DNA from 4 places in the Paenibacillus sp. UASWS1643 genome. Region 3 is predicted to be linked to each of the others. Evidence: riboswitches for the same ligand, from Rfam matches in the RefSeq annotation. Region 3 holds a riboswitch; each other region holds the start of a gene.

Region 1 (5,495 bases), on a different contig from region 3:
CACATAACAACCGATTCGTTCCTCCCATATCAAACCCTTCAAATCAGGTCCTTTACTCCTGAATTTCCCTAAAAACGTTTACATCTCCTTAAAACCGGGTAAAATCACTACAATCCAATTGGAATTACGCTTTAAACTCTTTTATTTCGTCTAACAAGTCACATGTACCTATATGCGCACCTGGCATGGTAACCAGATACATAATTTAAAAAAATGCATTAAAGGAGGAACCAAGATGATCCGCATGCCTATTCAGCAAATGATCCCGTACCACCACCAATATCCGCGCAACACGGCGACCACTGCTCCTAAAAAGGAGAATGAGAACACTCAAGGTCTATCCTTTCATGAAATTCTGCAGCAAAAAATGGCGAAGAAGAGTACTTCTCCTTCCCTTCGATAAAATGGACACCGGACCCTATTCAAGTACGGTTATCAACCGTCTTTCCGCAGCCTGGCGGAAGGGCGGTTATTGGCGTTGAGTAGCACACACCTGTACAGTTCTCAGGCATGTTTCTATAATGGTTTAAATATCTACGATTTCCATCACATTATACGAACTGTAAAAGGGGACTTAGCCTATGATCACCATTGGTTGTTTTCACGCACACTATTCCAACATCGCCTTAATTGAAGAGACGCTTGCTGCTTATGAAGTTGAATTGGTCCATTACGTGGATCCAGGACTGGATCGTCTTAAACATGACGCTGACTTTAACGATGTAATTATCCACGAGAAAGTAGCCCAGACGCTCCACTGGATCGCTGAGTGTCATGCAGATGCCATTCTGGTCACGTGTACCCTCTTTGCGACAGTACTGGGGCAAGAAGCCAAACAGGTCCTTGTGCCTGTGATCGGCATAGATGATCCGCTATTGCAGGAGATGCGGCGAGTATCCGGAGAATACATAATCGTTTTCACCAACCCCGCAACCATTGAAGGAACGATGGCACGGGTGAATCAGGCGTTACAGCAAGAGGATGGAAGTGGGCAGCTACACGTTTCCCAGACAGCTCAGACGGAAGCGATGTGCATCCCAGGGACATTCGAGCTGATCATGCGTGGAGATCAGCAAGGGTATCTCGAAGCGGTACGTGAAGGCTTACAGCAGATCGCTGAAAATTATCCGGGTAAAGCGGTAGTGGCAGCCCAACTGTCTATGGCTCCCGCAGCTGCACAGGTTACAGCAGACACAGGCATTGCGATCCATAGTCCGCTGGCATTGCTTGCGGAGTATTTGGAGAAGAATTTGGGTGTGGTTCGACAGTAGTAGCGGATTTGGAGTGACATATTACACTCACTAAAAAAATGTGAACCTACTATATTGGCTCCTTTTGCAAAATAAAAACGCTCTCGAAGAAGGGCATTTCAAATGGTATAATCACTATGTACAGCCAATTTGTGGTGGGAAATAGGCTTGCCTCCAGTGGGAGGTGATCCTATGAACTTCTCTTTTAACGACGTAATCGTGTTCGCGATGTTAATTATTGCGCTTCTGACATACATCGATCGTAAAAAGAAGTGACCCGCCACAGGTTGACGGCCTGACGGGTCACTTCATCTGAACTTGCTGCACTCGGAGGAATACCCACCGCAAATGCTGTGCAGGAGTAGCCATTGGCCTGGCTACTCTTATTGGTGTTTACTTACATTCATTTTATTAAACATCTGCTAGACAATCAACCATAATGCTGATAAAAAGTATCAGGAAGCTGATCAATAAGATGAAGAAGACGATATGATAGCAGTATTCTCACCTTCAAACGATGTCAGACTGCCCAGCTTGCGCTGTAACGGCGCCTAGGACCGTGTCCGATATTCCTCGGCCTTTTCCTGCATGCCCGCTGCTACAGCCTCATTCTCGGACAATCCTTTATCCGCAGCAAAGGCCCGAATGTCCTGCGTGATGCGCATACTACAGAACTTCGGTCCGCACATGGAGCAGAAATGAGCTTCTTTGGCTCCTTCTGCTGGCAGCGTCTCATCATGGTAGGACAGCGCACGTTCAGGGTCCAATGACAGGTTGAACTGGTCACGCCAGCGGAACTCGAAGCGTGCCTTGGACAATGCGTCATCCCGGCGTTGAGCACGTGGATGGCCTTTCGCCAGATCGGCGGCGTGGGCCGCGATCTTGTAGGCGATGACCCCTTCCCGCACATCATCCTTGTTGGGCAGGCCCAAATGTTCTTTTGGCGTAACATAACAGAGCATGGACGTGCCAAACCAGCCAATCATGGCTGCCCCAATGGCAGACGTGATGTGATCATATCCTGGCGCAATGTCGGTCGTTAGCGGCCCAAGTGTGTAGAACGGTGCTTCTTTACAGATCTCCATCTGTAGATCCACATTCTCTTTGATCTTATGCATCGGCACATGACCCGGGCCTTCGATCATCACCTGCACATCATGTTTCCATGCGATCTGCGTCAGTTCCCCAAGCGTAGCCAGTTCTGCCATCTGAGCTTCGTCATTGGCATCGTAGATACTGCCTGGACGAAGTCCATCTCCCAGCGAAAACGCCACATCATACCTTTTCATAATCTCGCAGATTTCTTCAAAATGGGTGTACAAAAAATTCTCCTGATGATGCGCAAGGCACCATGCTGCCATAATGGACCCACCGCGAGACACAATGCCTGTCATCCGCTTGGCGGTCATCGGGATATAACGCAGCAGCACGCCTGCATGAATCGTAAAGTAGTCCACACCCTGCTCTGCCTGCTCTATGAGTGTGTCACGGTACAACTCCCAGGTCAGCGCCTCAGCTTCGCCATTCACCTTCTCCAGCGCTTGATACAGCGGTACCGTACCAATGGGCACAGGAGAATTACGGATGATCCATTCCCGGGTGGTATGAATGTTTTTGCCTGTGGACAGATCCATCACCGTATCCGATCCCCAGCGTACTGCCCAAGTCATCTTCTCCACCTCTTCCTCGATGGAAGAGGATACGGCAGAGTTCCCTATGTTGGCATTGATCTTCACGTGAAAATGACGACCGATCAACATCGGCTCACTCTCTGGGTGATTGATGTTGGATGGCAAAATGGCCCGTCCACTCGCCAGCTCCTGCCTCACAAATTCCGGTTCCACGCCTTCACGAATGGCGGCGAATTCCATCTCTGCCGTGATGACTCCCTGTCTCGCGTAGTGCATCTGGGTCACACAGCGTCCTGGCTGTGCTCGCAAGGGTTTGCCACGTAATCCGGGATACTCTTCGGTGCCGGCTTTCTTCCCTCCGGGCTTCAGTCCGTTATCCTCCGGTTTAACCGTACGGCCCTGATAAGCTTCGACATCGCCACGCTCTGTGATCCAACGGGTTCGCAGGGCTGGCAGACCTGCACGGATATCCGCATGAAATGCGGGATCGGTCATGGGGCCGCTCGTATCGTAGACACGCAGCGGTTCGTTATGCTCCACCCCTTGGGGAGTATTCGTGTCATGAAGGGCTATCTCACGCTCCGGTACAGCAATGTCCGGCCGTGAGCCCTGAATGTAGACTTTGCGGCTACCCGGAAAGGGCTGAACCCGTCCGGCCGCTCCTGTTTCTTTTTCCACCTGCTGATCGTTATGTTCCTGTTCCATCGCTTGTTGTCCCGTTTGATTTCCTGTACTCATGTTCGCTTGTCTCCTCCTCAGTGTTCATCGCTTGTTTGGTTGGTATCTTCATTAGCTCGCTTACGTACCTGTCCCAAATCATGCGCAATGCAGAGAAGAAAGAGCGATCCTACGCCAGACCAGGAGAGACACTTTTCATGTACAGTTAACAACAGAACGGAGGTTACCACAGATCATGGATCTATGGTGACTTCTCTCTCATCATCCAAGCCCAATTTCGCAGGTTATTGAAAAAGAAGTCGATGGAGTACGTGCTATATCGCCCGTTCACTGTATATAAAAAAGCCGGTCCCCGAAGGAACCGACTTTTAATGTCCATCACCAATAATGCACCTTCATGCAGCTCCTTAACGGAGCCCTACAAGGGTCACATCATGTGGTGGTTGTGGTCATATCGCCGATTACTTCCCTACGCTGGTATGATCCAGATCAGGTGCAAAGGGTCCGGAATCTCATGCGATTCCGTCTCAGTCCGGACAGTTCGGACTCCCCCAGTAACGTTAACAAGTTGCGGCACACACATGCCGCCGTTCATATTCATTGAAGCTGGCCCCGCTGGGCCGTCCATTACAGAGTAGCGCAACCGGAACATAAAAACAACCTTTATATTCCAGAACACCAACTCAATTTGGAGAAAAACCTTACATCAGCATCAGGATAACATGAGTCCCATCTGCGTAGCAGCATCCTTCAACACTGGTGCGTATTCATGCAATGTCTCCTGCGAAAGTCGGCTGACAGGTCCTGAGACCGAGAGCGCAGCTGCAATATTGCCTCTGCGATCCATAATCGGCACCGATACCGCCGCAGCTCCCGGCTCACGTTCCTCGTAACTCGTGGCATATCCGTTATCCCGGATGTCTCCCATCTGTGCCAAATACACCGCTGGATCGATAAACACCGGCCATTCCGGCCCGTTCATCAGTTCTTCACGATCCTCGTCCGTGGCAAACGCCATCAAGACTTTGCTGGAAGCGCCCACAGACAGCGGGAGTCTAACACCGACGGGAGCGACTCGACGAATCGCCTGATCACTTTGCACAGCCTGAATCCGTATCCGTTCACTGCCATCACGCAGGTACAGACTCACGGTCTCCCCCAATCGATCTCTCAGTCGCTCCATCGCAGGCAACAGTAGAATAGCGGGATCATCACTGCGAGACATATGAGCCGACAGTTCCCAGATTCGGATGCCAAGTCGGTACTTCTCTGTTGCTGCATCGCGGATCACGAACCCTCGATCCTCCAGCGTAGCCATCAAACGATGTACTGTACTTTTGTGCAGGCCGATCTGACTGGCAATTTCGGTGAGTCCCAGATCACTGCGTGTGGTAAAACATAATAATATATCCAGCGCCCGTTCTACAGCCCGGACGGTTAACTTGCGATCTTCCATGGCATGATGCCCTCCTCATGTTTCATCACATGAAACTTGGTTACATAAATTATATGAGAAACGGTCTCATCTGTAAACCAAAAAGAGCCAAAATCGAAATAGGCCAATGTGTAAATTTTTCCTTTTTATAAGACTTAATCCCCTGTAATTTACACACTAAGGTAATGTTACCCATATATCTTAAGAACTATATAACAATTGCGTAACAAATGCCCTCAATCAATTGACTTTGACTATACTGGAACATACGATAAAGATATATTACATTAAGATATCGCTCTGAAGCAGGCTCTGAAATCGACACAATTCTCTTTTCATGTCGTTGTTATCTTCAACTGAACTTCAAAGGAGGGGCATTCATGTATCAAACATCCCAGAGCGAAGCCCCGCTGCAAACAAAAGTGTCCGATCTGCCCTCTTCCCTATCACCGAGGCTGATTCGGTTCAAACATATTATCGTAGCGTTGCTGCTCTCCGTTG
Region 2 (5,495 bases), on a different contig from region 3:
AACTGGAGAACTGCTCAAGATTGTTTTTTGGAAGGAGGCCAGTATGAATTGATTAATGCCGCATCCAAGCTGCTTGCCGTATTGCTCGCAGTCCTTCTGCTCTATGTGTATCCAGCTGCTGAAACAGCTGATCGGCAGGATGATATAACACGTATGACGGCTGTTCAGAATGTAACACGTTTTGTTGATGCTGTCCGAACGAAAGGATATATTTCACCTCGAATGTTGGCTGAGTTTGAGGAGCAACTGGCCCAGACGGGCAATCTATATGAGGTGTCGATGGAACATTTACATAAAAAATATGTACCTCATTATACAGACCCGATGGACAATTACAGTTTTAACGGGACCTATGAGGTAGTGCAGGATGGATATTATGCAGCTCAGATTCGAGAAAGACTATTCCCATCCTCAGGGGTGATACCGGTTGATGATCCTGGCCGAAGATATACGATGACGACAGGGGATTTTTTCACCGTGACGCTCCAAAATACAAATCGTACACCTTCCATGCTCATTCGTGAATGGTTGAGTGGCACGGCTCAGGCTTCAGCAGTATTTGTAACATACGGAGGTATGGTCCTCAATGAAGATTACTGAGCTATCCATTGTATTTGTGCTGATCTTCTTCCCGCTCTTCTGGATCATATCACTCCATACCCAAGATGCCGAAGAGGCACAATATCTTGGTCAACGATACAGATCTGCACTTCAAACTGCAGTCATGGATGCAGGTGCAGTCATGCATCAGAATGAGAAACAAAATGATGAAGCAGGTTATGATTCAACCAAATTTGTTAAAGCGGACAAGGAGCTTGCCTTTTTGACATTTACGCAGACGATGGCTTTGAATATGGGGATTCAGGATGATCCCGCAGCTATTCGAAACATGTTTAATTACATTCCTGCCGTGGTTATTCTGGATTATGATGGCTATTATATGTTGTCCACAGAAACAGAGATGACGGGTAACCGTGAAGATTCTTTCAGGCAAGTGTGGAGCCCCAAGAAACCTTATACATATTCAGATTCTAATGGTAACAGTATTAACTTCACACTGGACGACTACGTATATGCCTATGACGCAAACGCAGGGAAATGGATTGAAGGGTTTCAAAAAGAACTGGCCTCAAGCACACAGATTCCTTTACTTCAGAATACCAGCGTATTTGAGCAAGTTAGACAAAGCCGGATTGTGACTACTGTGCAGGATGATCTGGCTGATGTGATTAACCGCCATAATGAGTTTGCCAGAAAGAACGGTATTTCCTATACGTTTACGATGCCCCTGATTGCGCAGGAAGATTGGTACAACTCCATTAACGATACAGGGATTATGGCCTTTATCCAAGGTATAGGTGTGGGTGACCAAAAGATCAACAATTATGCGATCGGTGGAGGCAGACTTGTGAAGAAAACGGCCATAGTAGGTGGGGGAGATCCTTTAACGGGTATCAGGTACTATTATCCCTCCACATGTGGTAATGGTTACCGTGCTGAAGAGGTGTTTACAGACGCAAGACAAGCAGCTGCACAAGGCTATTTCGAATATAAATGCTCTAATCGTTAGGGTAGCCTGTATGACAAAATTATGTAAGAGGTTCTTGAACTGTTTACATTACTTTCAGAAAAGACGGGACCTGTGCTAGAATAGGGTTTCGGAACAATAACAAAAGTAATGTCTAATAGATAGGAGCAACCTCATCTTATGAGTTTATTGTCAGTAGAGAACGTAAGTCACAATTTTGGAGATCGCACGTTATTTAAAAATGTATCGTTTCGTTTACTTGCCGGAGAGCGCGTAGGACTTGTTGGTGCCAATGGTGTGGGTAAATCCACATTAATGAACATCCTTACCGGTAAATTGCTTAAAGATAGTGGAAAAGTGGAATGGACACCTAAGGTCCGTTATGGATATCTGGATCAGCACACGAAGCTTACGCCAGGCAAAACGATTCGTGACGTGCTTAAGGATGCATTCCTTCCGTTGCTTGAATTAGAAAAAGAAATGATGAATATAACGGACCAGATGGCAGATGCAGATCCAGATAAGCTGGAGCAGTTGCTGGAAGAGATGGGCGATATTCAGGAACAACTGGAACAGGGCGACTTTTATCTGATTGACGTAAAAGTGGAAGAAATGGCCAATGGTCTTGGTTTGTCCGCAATTGGTCTTGATCGAGATGTCGCAGCTCTAAGTGGTGGACAACGTACCAAGGTGCTTCTTGCCAAGCTTCTGCTTGAGAAACCTACAGCTCTTTTGCTGGATGAGCCGACCAACTATCTGGATGTAGAGCACATTGAATGGCTGTCACGGTACCTGAAGGACTACCCGCATGCGTTTCTCTTAATCTCCCATGACACGGAATTCATGAATGAAGTCGTAAATGTCATTTATCATTTGGAATTTGCCAAATTAACGAGATATGCAGCGAACTATAACAAGTTCCTTGAGATGGCTGATATGAATAAAGCCCAGCATATTGATGCGTACGAGAAGCAGCAAGAGTACATCAAGAAGCAGGAAGATTTCATTCAGCGTAACAAGGCACGTGCTTCAACTTCAGGTCGAGCGAAGAGCCGGGAGAAACAGCTGGACAGAATTGAACGTATTGATCGTCCAGATGAGGCGGCTAAACCAACGTTCAAATTCAAGGATGCCCGCGCGAGTAGCAAAACGGTCTTTGAGGGTATTGATTTCGAAATTGGATATACGTATCCTTTGCTGCCCAAAATGACGATGACGATTGAACGTGGTGAGAAAATTGCCATCGTAGGTTGTAATGGTGTCGGTAAATCAACGCTGTTGAAAACCATCCTGGGAAAAATATCTCCACTCAGTGGAAAGACCTTTTTGGGAGATTATCTCGAAACGGCCTATTTTGAGCAGGAAGTTCGTGCTGGGAATATCACGCCCATCGAGGATGTCTGGAATGAGTTTTCACATTTGACCCAGAATGAGGTCCGGGGTCATCTCGCTCGCTGTGGATTGAAAAATGAGCACATTACCCGTCCGCTTAACATGCTGAGTGGTGGAGAGCAAGCCAAGGTTCGTTTATGCAAACTCTTGATGCGTGAAAGCAACTGGATTTTATTCGATGAGCCGACAAACCATCTCGATGTCACAGCCAAAGCGGAGTTGCAGCGTGCTTTGCAAGAATTCAAGGGAACGGTGTTACTTGTATCTCATGAACCTGATTTCTACGAGGGTTGGGTTACCAAAACATGGAATGTCGAAGAATGGTCTGAGAAAAACTAGAGATTCAAGACAATGTTTAACAGAAATGACGGTGACAAAAAAATCCGTCTATGGTAACATAGGCTACAACTTCATATGAACACTAGGGGGGCCGCACGATGCGGCTGAGATGGAAGAATGCGATTCCGGACCCTTTGCACCTGATCTGGATCATACCAGCGTAGGGAAGTGGCGAGCGCGTTTCAGTGAATGACGTGAGCAACGGCAATTCGAAAGGATTTCAACCGTCTGCTTAACGAATTGAAACATGCAGTTGCGTGTATAACGTTAAGGCTATAAGGTCTATAGCTTTATTGCACGAAATGAACTGTATGCTTCAGTCAGTCATCTGGTCCTATAATTAACACGCAGCCACCCCCTACGGGAGTGGCTTTTTTGTGTTTTCATAGTATTCCGCCTGGAAGGAGATGAACAGTACGGTAATTTCTCATGAACATGTTCAAGAATCATTTGAATTGCATGTTGTATCTAGGGGTGCAGGGGATCAAGCATCTTTTGTAAAAGCTGCAAAGGACGTTTGGTCTTGGGTGGACTATATTCACATACGAGAAAAACAACTCACATGGCAAGACAAGATTGGTTGGGCTGAAAGTCTGCGTAGCGTTGGCGTTCCATCTTGTCGCATCGTTATCAATGGTTCAGAGCTGCCTTCACAGAATGACATCTATGGCGGTGTACATTGGGGGCAAGATGCGATACGAAATTATAATCCTGCTGTTATAGGCAATGTGCAGCGCCTTCGTCTGGGTGTATCTGTTCATTCAATCGTTGAGGCAAAAATCGCTGAAGAACGGGGAGCCGATTACCTTTTCTTCGGGCATGTCTACACAACCAACAGTAAGCCTGGTCTTGAACCAAGAGGATTATATGCTCTGGCTGAAGTGTGCAGGGGTGTCTCCATTCCTGTCATTGCGATCGGGGGCATTGAGCCGGGAAACATTCAGGCGATTCGCTCTGCAGGCGCACAGGGAGCCGCTGTGATCTCGAATGTATGGGCGAGCGATTCCCCGGATCGGTCGGCTGCATTATTAAGGCAGGCTATCGTTGCTAAAGAAAGTCTGAGGCGCTGAATCAAGGAGATGAGAGGATGAAGAAGATCATTACTGATAAATCGGATAAGTTTCATGCAGAAACGATTATTGTAGGTGGAGGCGTTGTTGGTTGTGCAATCGCATATGAGCTTGCTTCCCGTGGACAGGATGTGCTGTTGCTGGAGCGTTCGGCGATTGCAGGAGGCACTTCATGCGCGGCGGCTGGAATGCTAGCGGCAGATAGTGAGGATTTTGCTCATCCTTTGATGGCTAAGCTTGCCAGGCAGAGTAGACAATTACTTATCGAGCAACAATTGCTAATGGCTACACTCAGTGAGGTAGAGACTGGTCTGCAATGCCAGGGATTCCTAACTCCTTTTCGTTCATACAGTGAATTAAGTAGTTATAAGGACAATCGGAAGTTTGCGTTGTCTACTTCTGCTGATGAGGTGTGGTGGGATCGTTCCGTTGTACAACATGAGGCATCATGGCTCAACAGAGATACGTATGGAGCCTATTACAGACCTTACGAGAGTGAAATACTTCCAGTCCATCTAACGAAGGCATACGCCGAATCCGCTCAAGCATTGGGAGCACGGGTTATGGAGGGCATACAGGATATACGTGTGCAAGCAAACGAACACGGCGTGCAGGGGATCTCCACATCGATCGGTGAGATGAAATGCAAACATGTCATTATAGCGGCTGGATTACAGAGTGAAGAGTTGATGAGACATGTAAATCTGAGCTTGCCTGTGTGGTCGGTGAAAGGTGAAATAGCCGCCGTTCAGTTCTCAGATGAACATGCAGGGTACAGACCTGACAGAACGGTGTATGCAGAGGATATCTATATTGTTCCCAAAGCCAATGGTGAAGTTTGGCTTGGGGCAACCAGTCTGCCAGGCAGAACGGATTTGAACGTTTCTGTACAGGGTGTTCAAAAGCTGCTAACAGCGGCTACCCACTGGGTGCCCGGGATGAAAGAAGCACAATTTATACGAGCGTGGGCAGGCGTAAGACCAGCAACTCCAGATGGATTGCCTTATATAGGTGCTTGCAAGAATATACCCGGGCTGTTCGCCGCCTTTGGGCATTACCGCAACGGTATCTTGCTTAGTGCGATAACAGGCAGGCTTATCGCGGAGTTGCTCGCTGGCAAAAGCTCAGAAGAACTCGGAATTGAGGCGCTGAGTCCGGAGCGATTG
Region 3 (5,495 bases):
TTTGATCACATTGCTTTCATTCCCTTGCGTTCAGTCACTTTTCCTTTATTCACGTTGCTCTCCTTTATTTACTCTCCTTGCAGATTAATAAAAGCATCCTCGGCTTTCACCGATTCAGGAATCAAATCCTGTTCAACGAGCCATGCACGTACATTCTCCCAGGACGCCATTTCCTGCCGGCCAAACGGTTGGCCTTCTTCATTCATGAGTGGCAGTAGAATAGCCAGGCTTTTGGTTTCGATCTCCGGGTCAAGCGGAGACGTTTGATTCTCATGAGCGAGCAGAATATTCAAGGCTTCTTCTGGATGCTCAGTCACATATTTTTGTCCTTCCTGAATCGCTTTGACGAACCGGGTAAGTTGGTCTTTTTTTGCTTCAATACCAGCTTCACTCGCGGTCAGAACCAATTCATAATAATCAGGCACACCATAGTCGACAGGGTCAATCGATTTCATGGCATGTCCTTCTTTCTCCAAAATCAATTGTTCATGGTTAATAAAACCACCCATAATCGCATCCGCCTGTCCAGAAGCCAGCGAAGGAATTAGATCGAACCCAACGTCAACCAGATTCATGTTGTCGGGATTGCCACCATCCTTGCTAATCATCGTACGAAGCATCGCTTCATACAGCGGAATCGACGAATAACCGACAGTTTTTCCGTCAAGATCTTTGGGTGAGCTCACGTTACCATTTGCTTCGGTCAACAGATGCATAAGTGGATGCCGAACAACAGCAGCAATAGATCGTACAGGAATGTTCTCGCCACGTGCGAGCAAGATTTGGGGCTGGTAACTTAGAGCCAGATCAATTTTACCGGCAGCAACAAGTTTGAGTGAATCATTGGTATCCGCAGGCATCTGAATTTCGACATCCAGACCTTGGTCTGCGAAGTACCCTTTTTCCTGAGCCACATAGATGAAGGAGTGTACTGCATTCGGGTACCAGTCGAGCATGATGGACAGTTTATCTTTGGCGTCTGATGCTGGTTCGGTTGCAGACTTGTCTGTTTGTTGTGCATTGGTTGCAGAGTCTGTTGTTGGCGTGTTATTGCTGGTATTCGTGGTGCTGCACCCACTGACTATCAGCAAAAGGCTAATGAGCATGATGGGAAGCAGGGAGTATATACCTTTGTTATTCATAAATGAAGTTCCTCATTTCATCGTTTTGATTTGTAGAAAATGGGCAACAGCATGTTAACGACAATGTGACAATGTACTGATTGAAGTTTGCTGCTGAAATTGTACATAAGTATGTTTTGGAAACCGTAATTCCTATACTTAAATCAAGTTTCTCTCGAAGATCATTCAACTTTTCTTTTGCCTCCATTGACGATGACGCTGGATGCTAAACCGTTTCTCCAGCCAGGCAATCAGTACAAACAAAACGATCCCGAGCAGGGATAACAGCACAATAGCTGCAAACATCGCATCCGTGTTCATGTTGCTGGACATGCGGCGGCTGAAGTATCCGAGACCTTTGCTGCCACCGAGCCATTCGCCAATCGTTGCCCCAACCACGCAGTACACCACAGACATCTTTAGCCCCGAGAAAAAAGAGGGAAGTGCAAGTGGAATCTGGAGTTTGCAAAAAATATCCCACTTGCTGGCACCCATGGTGAGCAGCAGTTCACGCTGCTCTGGATCGCCTTGGCGAAGTCCATCGTAGGTACTGACCACAATGGGGAAGAAGGCGATCAGGAACACCACGGCGACTTTGCTCCACAGCGTGTAGCCAAACCATAGGATGAAGACGGGGGACAGGGCAATCAGCGGGATCGTCTGACTGATTACGATGAAGGGATACAAGGCCTTTTCAATCGATCGGTTCATATGCATGCCTGTCGCTAGCGTAATTCCAGTCACTATGGACAAGCCAAAACCAACGACAACCTCCATCAAGGTAGCAGGCAGATGTGTAGCCAGCAGGAGGTAGCGATGCTCATACAGGGAGCTGGCAATCGCCGTTGGGGCTGGAATGATGAAGGAGGGCACCCATCCCATACGCACAATCCATTCCCAGAAGGCAAGCAGCAAGAGCAGGAGCCAAAGAAACAGACCATAACGGGCAAGCCAACGCCTTACGCTATCCTTCATGCAGTCTCCCAAGTTACCTTCTCGCATGCAATTGTTCCTCCAGTCGTCGTCTCATCTGAACGAGCGCCGGTTCGTAGATCATGTCCGAATGTCTTGGACGTGGCAAAGGTACCGTCAAATCCTGTAGCTGTTGGCCCTGGCGCCCCGGGGTTAACAGGATAATCCGATCACTGAGCAGCAGCGCCTCTTCAATGTCATGCGTAATGAACAACACGGTCTTGCCCAGGCCTTCCCACAGTTCCAACAACCAGCGATGCATCTCCCGTTTGGTTAAGGCATCGAGTGCGCCGAATGGTTCATCCAGCAGCATGAGTTGGCCACCTGTCAGCAAAGTACGAAGCAGCGCGACACGCTGGCGCATGCCACCCGACAGCTCGTCTGGGTAAGCATTCGCGTAGCCGGATAGGCCAAATCTGTCGAGCCCAGCCAGAATGTCCGCGCGAATTCTTCCCTTATCCTGCCGTTCTGGAGCAAGTTCAGCGGGGAGCATGCAATTCTCCATGACGGTTCGCCAGGATAACAGGAGGTCCTTTTGTGGCATGTAGGCCACCTGCCCCAGTCGCTTTCCTTCAGGGACCCAAGGAATTTCAATGGTTCCATGGGTTGGCTCAAGCAGGCCTGCCAGCAGCTTGAAAAGGGTGCTTTTACCGGAGCCGCTGGAGCCGATAAGCGAGACGAATTCGCCGTTGGCTACACGCATCGACACATTGGAGAGCACGGGGGAATCCCTTTTTCCCGGGAAAGCGTAGCTCATGTTGTGAATGGTTATGTTATTATCCATCTCGTTTTGTCCCCCCTTGTTATTCCAAATTCAACTTCAAACTGCGGGATCTTTAATTACACCTTCTGATCTGCCCGCAGAACGCGAAAAAGACCCACCCATTTCCGGAGAAATGAGTGGGTCTGTAAGTTCAATTCACATTAAATTTCATTATCAACATGAAAAAATCCGCTTACTGAAAGGCCGCTCCACTTCCCTCCGCTGGTATGATCCAGATCAGGTTCAAAGGGTCCGAATCATTCGATTCGTCTCAGCCGTAAGGCTCCCCTAGTGCAATGTTCAAGATATGCAGTTGTGTGTTCAGCATATATCACATGCAAGTGGAATGTAAAGGGGGCGCTCGGAAAGAATGTGAGTACTGATCTTGGCTTTCTGCGGATTCATAATACGCTTCGTCCAAGACAATTACGACATGGGAGGGAATATGATTGAGTAAACCAAGCAGTCGTGAAAATGGTCCGGTCAGATTATTCGGATTGTACAGCCAGATCATTCGGGTAGAAGCAATAAGCCGTTGCCGGAATTGCTCCAGGTCCCTCTATTCCTCTTACTGGGGCAGGTTTATTTAATCAGATAGATACGGTACAATATCTATTAAATTTCTATATGCTGCTTTCGGAATGTATTAAATGGAAGGGGGAGTGTATATGAAAACGATTGGTCTTATTGGTGGAATGAGCTGGGAGTCATCGTTAGAATATTATCGAATTATTAATGAAGAAGTGAAAAATAAATTGGGAGGACTTCATTCAGCCAAATGCATTTTATATAGCGTGGATTTTGAAGAAATCGAGCGTTATCAAGCTGAAGGTGATTGGGAAAGTGCTGGTGAATTATTAGGGAATGCTGCTCAGTCTTTGGAAAAGGCAGGAGCAGAAATGATTGTAATTTGTACAAATACGATGCATAAAGTGATTAAACATATTGAAGAAAAAGTGCGTTTACCCATTGTACATATTGCTGATTCAACAGCAAATCAAATTCATAAGTCCAAAATAAGTATGGTTGGTTTACTCGGCACAAAATATACGATGGAACAAGACTTTTATAAAAAACGAATTGAATTTAATGGTATTAAGGTTTTGATACCGAATGAAGAGGATAGAAAAGTTATCAATAAAATAATATATGAGGAATTATGTTTAGGGAAAATTGAGCCCTTATCAAGGGATTATTATAAAAAGGTGATCCAAAGGCTAGTTGATGATGGAGCTGAGGGGATCATATTAGGTTGCACCGAAATTGGATTATTAGTAAAAGTAGAGGATTCAGAAGTTCCATTATTTGATACAACACGTATTCATGCGATTGAATCTGTAAATTTGGCACTAGCCAAATCATTTTGACACAACCAGATAAACCAGTTCTCTGATTTACCTCGGCTCATGAACCCGATATAATAGGGATGGCCCGTATAGGCCGGATCACAAAATGCAGGTGGGATTGTTCTCCCTCCTAGGCAGAATGGGGACCCAAGTTGAAAACGTTCAAAAAAGTATATATTGAGATCACGAGTATCTGCAATCTGGCTTGCAGCTTCTGTCCACAGACGCAGCGTGCCAAAGGATTCATTGACCCTGAAGTCTTCAACAATATACTGGAACAAGTTAAACCACACACCAATCATATTTATCTACATGTCAAAGGTGAACCCTTGTTGCATCCCAAAATAGATCTGTTGCTCGATTCCGCACATGAGAAGGGACTCAAGGTGAACATTACAACGAATGGTACACTATTGCCCAAGACTCAGCATAAATTGCTTGGCAAACCGGCACTGCGGCAGATGAATTTCTCCCTGCACAGCTTCGATGGGCATGAAGGTTCAACCGACCGTGACGGATACCTGAGCAACATTTTGTCCTTTGTACACGAGGCCGTTAAGCACAATGTCATCATCTCATTCCGACTGTGGAATCTGACGCAAGATAACTTCACAAATGCTCAGATGAATCGAAATCGGGAGACCCTTGAAGTATTGGAACGTGAGTTCAATCTGGACTTCCGCATTGAGGAAAAAGTAGTTCCAGGCAGCGGGGTCAAAATTGCCCCGAATGTATACCTGAATCAGGACCATGAGTTCCAGTGGCCAAGTCTGGATGCACCTGAAGATGACGGCAAAGGCTTCTGCCATGCATTGCGTGGTCAGGCAGCTGTGCTTGTGGATGGAACGGTGGTTCCATGCTGTCTCGATGGCGAGGGTGTAATTAACCTGGGTAATGTGCACGAGAAGTCATTCTCGGAGATTATTGAGGGTGAGCGAGCGAACAATCTGGTATATGGCTTCTCCAGGCGGGAAGCTGTGGAAGAGTTGTGTCGAAAGTGCGGTTATCGTCAGAGATTTGGAGCCTGACATCTTATATAAGCAAGCTAGGAGCCATTCAGATCACACATTTGGAGACAAATGTAGTGGTCTTTCTTTGTTATCGGGTATTCAAGTGAGGGGTACATACGTTACAAATGAGCATACCAGAGGTTGATATGAGCATATTGCTTGATAGACCTGGCATGCAAAAAATGCGGATATAACAGGCATTGTGCGATGTCATAATATATCTGATCTAATGATTATTCTAGTCACCTTCCTTATTTGGTAGGATTAGGTTGTGGGTCGGACA
Region 4 (5,495 bases), on a different contig from region 3:
CAGTGGTCTGATTGCTGCCGGATACTGGCGCCTTTCCTTTCTCGTTGTTGCGATCTGCGCAGCGCTGACCTTTGTTTTCTGGGCAAAAGGATCATTTGGTGAACTCGATAAGGTTCTGGAGCGACGTAGTTCTAATAACGGTTTAGTACATGCCCATACTGCCGGCGCATCAGGTGAGATGCATCCCGTAGCTGCCACTACACCCGGTCCAGCCTATCGGGGCCGTAACAGGACTCTTTTGGTATTATTCGTCCTGTTCTTCTTCCTATATGTTGGCACAGAGATGAGTCTTGCGAACTTCATGCCAGCGATTCTGATTGAGAAAATGAACATGAAGGAAGCCGGAGCAGCACTTAGTGTCACCTGTTTCTGGATTGCCATGTCCGTGGGACGACTCTTCGCCGGATACATCGCAGAGAAATTCCAATACCGCGTCTATGTCCTGTACAGTTGTCTCGCATCTGTTCTCTTGTTAATGGTATTTCCATTTACAAACCAAATCTGGTCTGCATTTCTCATCATCTTGCTGCTTGGACTTGCGATGTCAGGGATATTCTCCATTGCTCTTGTCTTCGCCAGTAAACTGCTGCCTGGAACCGAAGAATCCACCCCTAGCATTTTGATTGCCTCAGGTGGGGTTGGCGGTGCCATTCTTCCTTTGACCACGGGATGGAGTCTTGATCATCTGGCGGTTAATCAGTCTGCATGGATGCTTGCCATCTTTGCGGTTGGCCTGTTTGTCATTAGTGTAATCACGTATCAATGGCAGAACAAACATGTGGTCGATACAGCGACTTAACAGCCATGGATCCGCCCTTAGCCTGAGAGCTGGAATACCAATTATAGGGATTGAGATGTCCACCTCCATGACTTTGGCGGTGGACATTTTGTTTTAGCGTTACTCTGTTCTAACGAACCTAGCACACGCTATCCCCCTCCATTTCTGCATATTTGAAATCTAACGAATCCTGGAGACGTTATTATAGATAATTAGCTTCAATTAAATGCCTCGTTGGAGGTTTTTGCATAATAACACCGCTGAGATTCGTTACTTTTTTCATTCCCTAAAAACTGGCCGAATAAGATGTCCTCGATTCGTTAGCGCTGTAATCATGGTGAAAAGTATCCTATCTTTGCCTCAGATCACCTTTCATTACAGGTGAGAATACGATCTATTCATTTGCACAAGATTGCCCAGGAAATACTTATGGCCAACCGAATCACACACTTTTGTTAACGACAGGCATTACAGGCCCGTTATCCTTGATGAATTTACCAAATACATATCGCACGAGTGGTCCCAGAACGATCAACTGATATGGAAGCGCCAGGCTGAAGTTACGAGCGATTGTATGGAGATACGTACGGAGTACGGATGACCCACTTAATTGATCAGCGAGATATGCCGAGATCATTCCATACATGGACATGATCAGAACCATGCCAAGATTGTGGGTTCTTTTACTACAACATAAATTTCCAGAGAAAAGACAGTTTGGATAAAGCTGTGATTGCCATTCGTTTGAAAACAGAGCCTTTCTGATTCGTAGATTCTGCTGGATAGTCACCTTTATTCACACGCGTACTGTGTGCACGTTTGATATCCATAGCCTCTGTTAGTTGGTCGGCGAATGCAGAACCAGAAATGACCACAGCAGATTCTGTATTTAGAAAGGCAGATCTGGGATCAAGGTTATACGAACCAACCATGCTGAGGTAATCATCCATAACAAATGATTTGCCGTGTATGGAATAAGGGCCTTGGTATTCATAAATGGCCAGATTGGTATCAAGTAACCGCTTCTTAGAACTTAAGTATCCCGCGAAAGCCAAAGGGTTAGGGGTCTGCTGGATTGAATTGGTTAGCATGACCCATTCTGTTTCTGGATTCATCGACAGATGTACGGCTTTCATCATTTTCTTGGTAGGAATGGCATATGGCGTCTGAAGGTACACTTTCGACTTTGCTTGATTGGCGAAATGAACAAATGCTCTCCACATGATCGGTTCTTTATACAGCCTTTGGATTGGATTGTGAATGAAAGTGACGTGGTCGGAATGAAGAGTTTCTTGAGCCCATTCCTTCGGCAACACTTTAACAAAAGGATCGCTCTGAGCCTGAGCTTTTTTATATAACTGAGCCAGCTGAGCCAGTTCTTTTAACCCTTTTGCATGATGCTGACGTTTTGTATGTTTTTCTGGTTTGGTGAATGGATGGCTCCATAACCGATCTATATATTTTTTCATTTCAACAACCGTGCTGTTCGTATTATGATTTGGATTGTAAACAAGGACATCCCGATCGAATACATAGTCTTTTGGGGGTTGCAATGCCATGTATTTATCACCAATATTTTGGCCGCCAATGATGCCATATGTGTTGTCGACAAGAAGGATCTTGTCATGCAGACGGTTATGCCATGTCCATGGCATAAATATGTGGAGTGGTTCATAATATCTTAATTCCACATTGGGGTGAGCTGCAATGGCATCTGGAATATCACGCAATTCTCCACGCATGCTGTGAAAAATCCCGTCTAAAATGATTCGAACATGAACACCCCGATCAGCTGCATCGAATAAAGCAGCAAAAAAGAGTTTAGATGTTTTTCCTTTTTGAATGGAGTAATAAGCCACGTCGATGCTTGTTTTCGCCTCTCGAATGGTCTGGATTCTCACCTGACCGGATTGAAAGCCGTCCTCCAAGAGCAATACGCGATCTGTTGTACTTCCTTCTGTTATCGATTTTTGCATATCCGTATTTTCAATAGTAGCTGGAGACGGAACCAAAAATAAAAGGTAAGCTGTGAAAAAAACGTAGATACAATAGGACAGAATAATTGCGAATATGATTTTAAGGATCATTCAGTACGCCCCCATTTTTATGTAAAAAGTAATTATTTGTATAGCAGTACTATCTCCTTTTGTATCTAAATTATGTTTTTTAAATAAATCAAGCGACCCCGGTCAAGGTCAAACGGCAAAAGCTGATCACTGAAATAGGAAAAACAGCCCTTATGCGACGAGATATCAAACATCCGATTTGATCTAAGTATTTGTTGGGAGCCTTCCGGATCTTCAGCACTTAGGCTATGACCCACTATCCGATGCTTTTGCACTCAGCCAGATTTCCTTATAGGATTCACCACGATAATTATTGAAAATAACACATCTAAACAGGCTGATATACATATGTATAACGGCCTGTTTGATAAGTTCATACGTGTCCCCATCCAGTTCCTGACTGGACACGAATGGGCCTCTGACCTATAATTACACCTAGTAATGCCCGTAACTTCATAGTTTCCCAGGGGAGTCGGAATTGGCCGGCTGAGAGTGTATCCCACCAAGATACTAACCCTTAGACCTGATCTGGATCATGCCAGCGTAGGAATCGGAGTATATCGAAATGGCACAGCCCTATGCTGAACGCCACCTCTCTAACGCCTGCACGCGTCCCGGATTACGGGACGCTTTTTTAATGTTCTTTTATATAGCCAGAGAGCTAAAAAAAGTGACGTTATCCAGATCTCAACTGGTATAAATCTGTCGATTTATGCAAGATGATTGGATATGAAGCCAAGGAGTACCCCGTGCCAATCGGCCGGACATACCGAAGGAGAGAACCACAGATGAAATGGCGTAAAACGATGGGATTGTTGCTCTTATGCGTGCTTATGGTGACTGTAGCCGCATGTGGTGGCAAAGAAGCTGCCCCAGCTGGTCAGAACGGCAACACAAATACGGAAAGCAGCAACAAAGGTGACACTGCCGCCCTGAAAGATATTAAAGTGGTGCTCGACTGGACACCAAATACGAATCATACCGGCCTGTATGCGGCTGTGGATCAAGGATTTTACAAGGCTGAGGGCTTGAATGTAGAGATTGTACAACCAGGTGCCGGTGGCGCAGATACAATGGTTGCCTCGAATGAAGTGCCTTTTGGCGTAAGTTATCAGGAGAGTGTAACTCAAGCCCGCACACAGGGTGTTCCATTGGTCTCCATTGCAGCAGTTATTCAGCATAATACATCCGGGTTCGCTGCTCCGACGGATCGGAATATCAAGTCACCGAAAGATTTTGAAGGTAAAACCTATGGCGGTTGGGGTTCCCCAGTCGAAGAAGCCGTGATGCAATCCATCATGGAAGGCGACGGAGCCGATGTATCGAAAGTAAAAAACATTAATATGGGTGACGCCGACTTTTTCACCGCAGTAAAACGGGACATTGATTTTGCATGGATTTTCTACGCCTGGACGGGTATTGAAGCCGAACTGCGCGGGGAACCCATCGACATGTTGTATGTGAAGGATTATTCAGATGCATTGGATTACTACACGCCTGTCCTCGTAACAAACGAGCAGACGATTCAGAACGACCCTGAGTTGGTGAAAGCATTCCTGAAAGCCACTTCAGAAGGATATCAATACGCAATTGATCATCCCGAAGACGCAGCGAATATTCTGATCAAGGCCGTACCGGATCTGGATAAGGAATTAGTGTCGGCAAGCCAGAAATGGCTTAGTCCAAAGTACACGGATGATGCCCCACGCTGGGGAGAACAAAAACAGGAAGTGTGGCAGAATTACACCGACTGGATGTTCAGCAAAAAACTGCTGGATGAACAGGTCGACGTGAGCAAGGCATACACAAACGAGTTTTTACCCCAATAAAATTTCTCATATAAAACGAACTTAATATTTACACGAGGACGGAGAGGACAGAAATAACGTGAAAAAGCGAAGCGGTCGCCTTTATCACCGGATTTTCCCTTAGAGAAAGGGAATCAAAAAAATCTGGGGATAACAGCGATTGGAAGGTTATTCTGTCATCGAAGTGGCAAGTGTAACAGTCATTGGTTCATTTTATATATCACGAAAGGAGCCGTGATCTCTCATGGCAAGCACACTACTTAGCATTCAGGTTATTCCGAAAACGCCAAATGGCGAGAACTCTTATCCTTACGTAGATCGCGCCATTGAAGTTATTCAGCAATCCGGCCTAAAATATCAGGTGAACGCGCTCGACACCACAATGGAGGGGGAACTGGAGGAACTGCTGGAGGTTGTCCGTAAAATGCACGAGGTACTCGTGGAGGCTGGCAGTCCAAGCATCATCTCCCAGATCAAAATCGCCCATAGCCCTACTGGCTTAAGCATGGATACCCTGACGGAGAAGTATCGCTAATGCATACCTATTTCAAAAGTGTATGGCCGCCCATTGTGGCGGTTATTCTCTTTATAGCGATATGGCAGGGAGCTGTCTCCCTCTTCCATATTGAGAAATGGATGCTGCCTGCACCGTCCGATATCGCCCGCGAAGCGGCAACTCAGGCCGAACGGCTTGGCATGCACGCTTCCGCAACCATTCAGTTAACGCTTATCGGATTCGCCGCTGGAACAGCGGTCGGATTACTGATTGCAATGGTGCTGCATTTGGTTCCTTTTCTCAAGTCGGCCCTGTACCCTTTACTTATTCTTAGTCAAAATATCCCA

Evidence for each region. Region 3 has a riboswitch for thiamine pyrophosphate ahead of FE296_RS21965 (ABC transporter ATP-binding protein). Riboswitches for the same ligand answer to the same signal wherever they lie in the genome.
Region 1: another riboswitch for thiamine pyrophosphate. It lies ahead of thiC (phosphomethylpyrimidine synthase ThiC); the one in region 3 lies ahead of FE296_RS21965 (ABC transporter ATP-binding protein).
Region 2: another riboswitch for thiamine pyrophosphate. It lies ahead of FE296_RS25015 (thiamine phosphate synthase); the one in region 3 lies ahead of FE296_RS21965 (ABC transporter ATP-binding protein).
Region 4: another riboswitch for thiamine pyrophosphate. It lies ahead of FE296_RS13920 (ABC transporter substrate-binding protein); the one in region 3 lies ahead of FE296_RS21965 (ABC transporter ATP-binding protein).

The regions. Positions count from the first base shown of each region.
Region 1 covers NZ_VXKZ01000092.1:74,965-80,459, forward strand. Annotated here, with positions in the region: gene FE296_RS32615 (hypothetical protein) at 236-403, shown strand; gene FE296_RS03840 (aspartate/glutamate racemase family protein) at 582-1,271, shown strand; gene thiC (phosphomethylpyrimidine synthase ThiC) at 1,802-3,586, opposite strand; TPP riboswitch at 4,009-4,122, opposite strand; gene FE296_RS03850 (IclR family transcriptional regulator) at 4,272-5,015, opposite strand; gene FE296_RS03855 (alpha/beta hydrolase) at 5,375-5,495, shown strand, end outside.
Region 2 covers NZ_VXKZ01000115.1:79,302-84,796, forward strand. Annotated here, with positions in the region: gene FE296_RS24995 (hypothetical protein) at 1-52, shown strand, start outside; gene FE296_RS25000 (hypothetical protein) at 49-600, shown strand; gene FE296_RS25005 (hypothetical protein) at 587-1,570, shown strand; gene FE296_RS25010 (ABC-F family ATP-binding cassette domain-containing protein) at 1,709-3,259, shown strand; TPP riboswitch at 3,334-3,443, shown strand; gene FE296_RS25015 (thiamine phosphate synthase) at 3,667-4,329, shown strand; gene thiO (glycine oxidase ThiO) at 4,347-5,495, shown strand, end outside.
Region 3 covers NZ_VXKZ01000113.1:388,768-394,262, reverse strand. Annotated here, with positions in the region: gene FE296_RS21975 (ABC transporter substrate-binding protein) at 69-1,142, opposite strand; gene FE296_RS21970 (ABC transporter permease) at 1,308-2,123, opposite strand; gene FE296_RS21965 (ABC transporter ATP-binding protein) at 2,110-2,877, opposite strand; TPP riboswitch at 3,054-3,156, opposite strand; gene FE296_RS32910 (hypothetical protein) at 3,306-3,446, shown strand; gene FE296_RS21960 (aspartate/glutamate racemase family protein) at 3,525-4,223, shown strand; gene FE296_RS21955 (radical SAM/SPASM domain-containing protein) at 4,355-5,230, shown strand.
Region 4 covers NZ_VXKZ01000107.1:113,826-119,320, reverse strand. Annotated here, with positions in the region: gene FE296_RS13935 (MFS transporter) at 1-799, shown strand, start outside; gene FE296_RS13930 (DUF2798 domain-containing protein) at 1,221-1,442, opposite strand; gene FE296_RS13925 (phospholipase D-like domain-containing protein) at 1,465-2,754, opposite strand; TPP riboswitch at 3,300-3,412, shown strand; gene FE296_RS13920 (ABC transporter substrate-binding protein) at 3,633-4,673, shown strand; gene FE296_RS13915 (thiamine-binding protein) at 4,897-5,187, shown strand; gene FE296_RS13910 (ABC transporter permease) at 5,187-5,495, shown strand, end outside.